Regions from separate parts of the Rhodobacter sp. NSM genome, predicted to be linked through region 1. Evidence: riboswitches for the same ligand, from Rfam matches in the RefSeq annotation. Region 1 holds a riboswitch; the other holds the start of a gene.
The links. A riboswitch is a leader RNA that binds a small molecule or an ion and turns the genes downstream of it on or off. The one in region 1 is predicted to bind thiamine pyrophosphate.
Positions count from the first base shown of each region.

Region 2: another riboswitch for thiamine pyrophosphate. It lies ahead of thiB (thiamine ABC transporter substrate binding subunit); the one in region 1 lies ahead of thiM (hydroxyethylthiazole kinase).

Region 1 is NZ_JBQPXH010000004.1:218,806-222,203, reverse strand. It holds gene ACTVZP_RS10725 (inositol monophosphatase family protein) at 1-506, shown strand, start outside; gene ACTVZP_RS10720 (transglycosylase SLT domain-containing protein) at 503-955, shown strand; TPP riboswitch at 1,267-1,363, shown strand; gene thiM (hydroxyethylthiazole kinase) at 1,411-2,199, shown strand; gene thiE (thiamine phosphate synthase) at 2,196-2,807, shown strand; gene thiD (bifunctional hydroxymethylpyrimidine kinase/phosphomethylpyrimidine kinase) at 2,804-3,398, shown strand, end outside.
Region 2 is NZ_JBQPXH010000002.1:17,842-21,239, forward strand. It holds gene ACTVZP_RS04590 (thiamine/thiamine pyrophosphate ABC transporter permease ThiP) at 1-982, opposite strand, end outside; gene thiB (thiamine ABC transporter substrate binding subunit) at 958-1,941, opposite strand; TPP riboswitch at 1,975-2,073, opposite strand; gene aroC (chorismate synthase) at 2,188-3,288, shown strand; gene ACTVZP_RS04605 (DMT family transporter) at 3,307-3,398, opposite strand, start outside.

The sequences.
Region 1 (3,398 bases):
TTGCCGGGCTGCCGCACTGGTGCGTGGTGATCGCGCTGCAAGAGGCTGGCCGAACGGTCGCTGGCGTCATCGAACATCCGCTTGCGCACGAGACCTTCACCGCGCGGCGCGGGCAGGGCGCCTTCCTCAACGGCCAGCGGCTTCGCGCGCGCGAGGATCTGGTGATCGGCAATTGCAACGTGGCGCTCGGCGCGAGCCACCGCACCTCTGCGGATTTTGCCTCGGCGCTGGTGCGCGAGCTGATGCGGCGCGGCGGGATCTTCTATCGCAACGGATCGGGGGCGATCATGCTGGCCTCGGTCGCCGCCGGACGTCTCGGCGGCTATTACGAGCCGCACATGAACCCCTGGGACTGCCTTGCCGCCATGCTGATGGTCGAGGAGGCCGGGGGGCGCACTGCCCCCTTCCCCGAGGACGCGGCCGGTGGCATGGTGCTCGTCGCCGCACCGAAGGTGTGGGACGATCTGACAGCCGTCGTGAAGGCAGCAGAGGGACAGGCAGGATGAAGGGTATGACGGGCGCCGCGCTGGTTGCGGCGGCGCTGGTGCTGGCAGGCTGCGGCGGAAGCGCCAGAGAGCCGGTTCAGCGCCAGGGGGCTTCGGGGCAGCCCGAGGTGATGCGGATGGTGAGCGACTTCGCGAGGCTCTATCAGGTGCCGCCATCTCTGATGCACCGCGTGGTGCGGGGCGAAAGCGGCTACAACCCGGCGGCCCGGAACGGCCCCTACATGGGGCTGATGCAGATCCATCCGCAGACGGCCCGGACCATGGGTTATGATGGCACGCCCGACAGCCTGCTCGATGCCAGGACGAACCTCACCTATGGCGGGAAATACCTCCGGGGCGCGTGGCTCGTATCGCGCGGCGATGAGGAGCGGGCGATCCAGTGGTATCGCAACGGCTATTACTACGAAGCCAAGCGTCTCGGCCTTCTGGAAGAGACCGGGCTGCGCTGAGGCTGTCAGTGCGGTGCGAGCATCGGACCTTCAGATCGTCCAAAGTGATTGGTGCATCTGACTGCCACGCGAGAGCCGATGGCAGGTCGCGCCATCTGGCAGCCTTCTGCAATCTGTGATTCCGGCGGGGGGTGCTCCGTCCGTTGCGGCACGCTCGGGGGCGGGCGACCGACCCGTCCGGAGCTCCTGCCATTCGCGCTTCGCGAATGGCAGGAGCCCCTTCCGTCGCAGGATCCCGCAGCCCGATCTCGACGCCCTGCGTTCTGCCCCGAGAGTCCTTGCGCCCCGCGGCCGCTTCGCGCTAAGCCTGATGCCAGTGACAGGGGCGTCCGGACACATCCGGGCTGAGAAGCACCCTTAGAACCTGAACCAGGTCATGCTGGCGGAGGAAGTCGCGATGATGCAGGTTCCGCACCTGGAGTCATTCCGTCTCGTTCCGTGATGGAAGGAGAGCGATGGACCGCTGCGGAAGCTATCTCGAGACCATGCGAAGCAACGCGCCGCTGGTGCAGTGCATCACGAATTTCGTCGCCATGAACACCGTGGCGAATGTGCTGCTGGCTGCGGGCGCCTCGCCCGCCATGGTGCATGACGCCGAGGAATCCGGCGAATTCGCCGGCATCGCGCAGGCGGTGACGATCAACATGGGCACGCCCAGCCCGCGCTGGCTGGAGGGCATGGAAGCCGCGGCGCAGGGCGCGATGGCGGCCGGTCGGCCCTGGGTGCTCGACCCGGTGGCGGTAGGCGCGACGGCCTTCCGGCGCGACATCGGCGCGCGCCTTCTGGCACTGAAGCCCGGCGTGATACGCGGAAATGCGTCGGAGATCCTCGCTCTGGCGGGAGCCGCAGCGAGAGGCAAGGGGGCAGACAGCGCCGACTCCGTCTCCGAGGCCGAGGAGGCCGCCCTGCGGCTTGCGCAATCCTCAGGGGCCGTGGTTGCGGTGACGGGGCCGATGGACTTCGTGACCGACGGCAAGCGTGGCTTCCGCTGCGCCAACGGGCATGCGCTCATGCCGAAGGTGACCGCGCTCGGCTGCTCGCTGACCGGCGTTGTCGGCGCCTTCGTGGCAGGCCAGCCGCCGCTGGAGGCGACGGCGGCGGCGCTCGCCTTCTTCGGCCTCGCAGGCGAAGAGGCCGCCCGCGGCGCCGAGGGTCCGGGAAGCTTCCAGGTTGCCTTCCTCGACGCGCTCCACAGGCTCTCGCCCGAGGATCTCGACCGGGGCGCGAGACTGGAGGCCGCATGAACCTCACGCTTTACTTCGTGACGCCCGATGGCGCCGAGGATCTCGAGGCGCTCGCGCTCGCTGCCGTCCGCGGCGGGGCGACGCTGGTCCAGCTCCGCGACAAGCGGCGCAGCGACGACGAACTGATCCCCGTCGCGCGCCGGCTGATCGCGGCGCTCGACCCGTTCGGTGTGCCGCTGATCGTGAACGACCGGGTGGAGGTCGCGCTTTCCTCGGGAGCCGCAGGGCTTCACGTGGGGCAGGGCGACCTCGGCATCGAGGAGGCGCGGCGGCGGATCGGGCCCGACCTGATCCTGGGCCTGTCGGTCGAGGAGATGCGCCATCTGGAGGCTTTGCCTCTGGGGATCCTGGACTACGTGGGCGCGGGGCCGGTGCGGGCCACGGCATCGAAGCCCGACCATGCGATGCCCGTCGGCTTCGACGGCCTCGCGCGGCTTGTGCGCGCAGCACCCGTGCCGGCCGTCGCCATCGGAGGCCTCGGACCGGGCGACGCGCGCGCCGTGAAACAGGCGGGCGCCGCCGGCATGGCCGTCGTCTCGGCCATCGGCGCCGCCGCGGATCCCGAGGCGGCCGCCCGTGCCCTTGCCGAGGAATGGGGGCGCGCATGATCCCGAACATCCTCTCCATCGCAGGCTCGGATCCTTCGGGCGGCGCCGGCATTCAGGCCGACATCAAGGCCATCGGGGCCAACGGCGGCTATGGCATGGCGGTGCTGACGGCCCTGACGGCGCAGAACACGCGCGGTGTCACGGGCATAGAACTCGTCCCGCCCGGCTTCGTGACGGCGCAGATAAGCGCGATTTTCGCGGATGTGCGCGTGGATGCGGTGAAGATCGGCATGCTCGGCACCGCGGAGACCACCGAGGCGGTGGCCGAGGCTCTGGCAACCAGGGACGCGCCGGTGGTGCTCGATCCGGTGATGGTGGCCAAGGGTGGCGACCGGTTGCTCGCCGCCGAAGCGGTGGAGGCATTGCGCCGCAGGCTCCTGCCGCTGGCGCGGATCGTCACGCCCAACCTGCCCGAGGCCGCGGACCTGCTGGGCGAGGCCGAAGTGGCCGATCGCTGCGGGATGGAGCGTCAGGCGCGCGCGCTGCTCGCGCTCGGGCCGCAGGCGGTGCTGCTCAAGGGCGGGCATCTGGCGGGCGAGGACTGCCCGGACCTCTACCTTGATGCCACGCGCGCCGAGTGGCTGGTAAGCC
Region 2 (3,398 bases), on a different contig from region 1:
TGGCAAGGAACGAGGACGGCAGCGCCACCGCCAGGGAACGGGCTGCCGCGGCCCAGACCTCGGTCGGCAGATCGAGGAGGCCCGGCAGGCCCCGCGCGACGACCATGGCCAGCGGCAGCAGAAGGAAGGCGGTGGCCCCGACCAGCACGGCGGCATCCGTCACCCGTCGCCAGCCCTTCGGTGCGAAGGGCACCGGTGCGCGGTCGAGCCCCGCGCCGAAGGCGGAGGGCAGGACCAGGGCGCCCGTCGCCAGAACCGCCGCGCCACAGAGCGCGAATTGCAGCGTCGCCAGCAAGGCGGCCCTCCCGAGGTCGAACTCGAACCGAAGCGCCTGGTAGATCGCCAGTTCCACCGTCGTCGCGCGCGGCCCGCCCCCGAGCGTCAGCGCCACTGCAAAACTCGAGAGGCAGGTCACGAAGACGACCAGCGCCACGCCCGGTAGAACCTCGCGCAGCATCGGCCGCTCGAGGTGCCGCGCGACATCGGCCGGCCCGAAGCCGAGCGAGGCCGCGAGGCGGAACCGCTCCGAGGGGATCGCAAGCCAGCCCTGCAGGATCAGCCGGACGGCGAAGGGCATGTTGAAGAAGACATGGGCCAGCACCACCCCGTGCAGGCCGTAGACCGACAGGGCGGGCAGCCCCAGCGTTTCGAGCGCCCGGTTCAGCAGGCCCGCGCGCCCGAAGACGGCGATCAGCCCGAGCACCGCCACGATCACCGGCAGCAGGAAGGGTGCGCCGAGCAACGCGATCAGGAGGCCCCTGCCAGGGAAACGGCGCCGCGCCAGCGCCCGCGCAACCGGCACGGCGAGAGCGACCGAGACGAGCGACGAGAGCGCCGCCTGCAGGATGGTGAAGCGCAGGGCAGCCCAGTCGGCCGGCCCGAGCGCTCCGCCTCCGGCCCGCGCCATCACGCGCGCGAGCGGGATGAACGTCACGACGGCCAGCGCCGCCGCGACGATCAGCGCGCCAGCGCTTCTTGCCATTCGGCGAGGGCCTCCGGCCGCAGCGAGAGGGCCTCTTCGGCCGGCAGCAGATGCGAGATCTCGGGCCGCAGGAGCGTCTCGTAGCCCTTGGGCAGACCTCCGGAGGGCAGCTTCGCCGGATACATCCAGTTCGTCGTGGGGATCACCGATTGCACCGGCTCTTCCAGCAGGAAGGCGAGGAAGCGGTCGGCAAGCTCGGGCTGGTCGCTCGAGGCGAGCCTGGCTGCCACTTCGACCTGAAGGTAGTGGCCCTCGCGGAAGGGGGCGGCGGCCTTGCTCTCGTCCTCCTCGGAGATCAGGTGATAGGCGGGCGAGGTCGTGTAGCTCAGCACCATGTCCGCCTCGCCCTCGAGGAAGAGGCCATAGGCCTCGGACCAGCCGGGTGTGACCGTCACGATGTTGTCGGCCAGACCCTGCCAGATCTCCGACGCCCGCGCGCCGTAGGCCGCCTTCACCCACATCAGCAACCCGAGCCCGGGGGTCGAGCTTCGCGGATCCTGGATCACGATCGTCGTGTCAGAGGCCGCCAGTTCCTCGAACGAGGTCGGCACGTTCGCCATGTCCCGGTCATGGACGAAGGCGAACCATCCCCAGTCGAAGGGCAGGAACAGCGGGTCGTCCCATGCAACCGGAAGGTCAAGCGGGGCCGTCACCCCATAAGGGGCAAAGAGGCCCGTCGCGGCCGCGGCCGCCGTCAGGTTGGTGTCGAGACCCACGACCACGTCGACCTCGGTCCGCGCACCCTCGAGCTGGAGCCGCGCGAGGAGAGCCGCCCCGTCGCCGGCAGCGGTAAAGCGCAGGTCGCAACCGCAGACCTCCTCGAAGGCCTTCTCGACCGCAGGTCCGGGCCCCCATTCCGAGGTAAAGCTGTCGTAGGTCAGAACCGTGAGGACGGGCGTCTGCGCCTCGGCCAGTCCCGCCGACAGCATGACACCCGCAGCAAGCATCGGAAGTCTCATCTCATCCTCCTCTTCGACGCGAACGGAACGGGATGAGGAGCCATGCACCTTCCCTCCGCCGGTCCTAACCGGGTCAGGTTCAACGGGTTCGCGCGTGCGTCTCAGCCCTTTCGGGCACCCCGAGGTGGTAACGACCATAGCGGCGCGGCCCGCTGCCGCAACAGGAAACGGGCGACCGGACGAGAATCCGGTTCCCCGGCGGCCGCATCTGTCCTATGGCTCGGCGCCAAACGGGGGACGGATGTCATGAGCTTCAACACCTTCGGCCACATCTTCCGCGTCACGACCTGGGGCGAAAGCCACGGGCCCGCGCTCGGCGCGACGGTGGACGGTTGCCCGCCGGGCGTGACGATCGAGGCCGAGGCGATCCAGACCTGGCTCGACCGCCGGAAGCCCGGGCAGAGCCGCTTCACCACCCAGCGGCAGGAGGCGGACGCGGTGAAGATCCTGTCGGGCACCTTCGAGGGGCGCTCGACCGGGACACCGATCCAGCTGATGATCGAGAACACCGACCAGCGGTCCAAGGACTACGGCGAGATCGCCCACAGCTTCCGCCCCGGCCATGCCGACATCACCTATCACTGGAAATACGGGCTGAGGGACTATCGCGGCGGCGGGCGGTCCTCGGCGCGCGAGACGGCGGCACGGGTGGCTGCGGGTGGCGTCGCCCGGGCGGCGCTGGCGGAACTGGTGCCGGATCTCCGTATCACGGGCTACATGGTCCAGATCGGCCCCCATGCCATCGATCCCGCGCGGTTCGACGCGGCCGAGATCGAGCGCAACCCGTTCTGGTGCCCCGATCCCGATACAGCCGCGCTCTGGTCCGAGTATCTCGACGGGCTCCGCAAGGCGCAGGACTCGGTAGGAGCCATCGTGGAGATCCGCGCCTCGGGCGTGCCGGCGGGCCTCGGCGCCCCGATCTACGGCAAGCTCGACAGCGACCTCGCCGCGGCCATGATGACGATCAACGCGGTGAAGGGTGTCGAGATCGGCGAGGGCATGGCCGCGGCCGGCCTCACCGGCAGCGCGAATGCAGACGAGATCCGCATGGGGCCGGATGGGCCGGAGTTCCTCTCGAACCACGCCGGAGGCATCCTTGGCGGCATCTCGACCGGGCAGGACGTGGTGGTGCGCTTCGCCGTGAAGCCCACCTCCTCGATCCTGACGCCGAGGCGGTCGATCACGACCGACGGGCGCGAGATCGAGGTGGTGACAAAGGGCCGTCACGATCCCTGCGTCGGCATCCGTGCCGTTCCGGTGGGCGAGGCGATGATGGCCTGCGTGCTGCTCGACCACCTGCTTCTCGACCGCGGTCAGACCGGAGGCCAGCGCGGCCGGATCGGCTGAGCGCGGGCGCGGCCCGTTCTAGCGCCTCGCCGCTTCCGGCACGCGGGAAAGCTGCACGGCAAGGATGCCTGACGCGATCACCACGACGCCGACCGCATCCCAAATCCCCA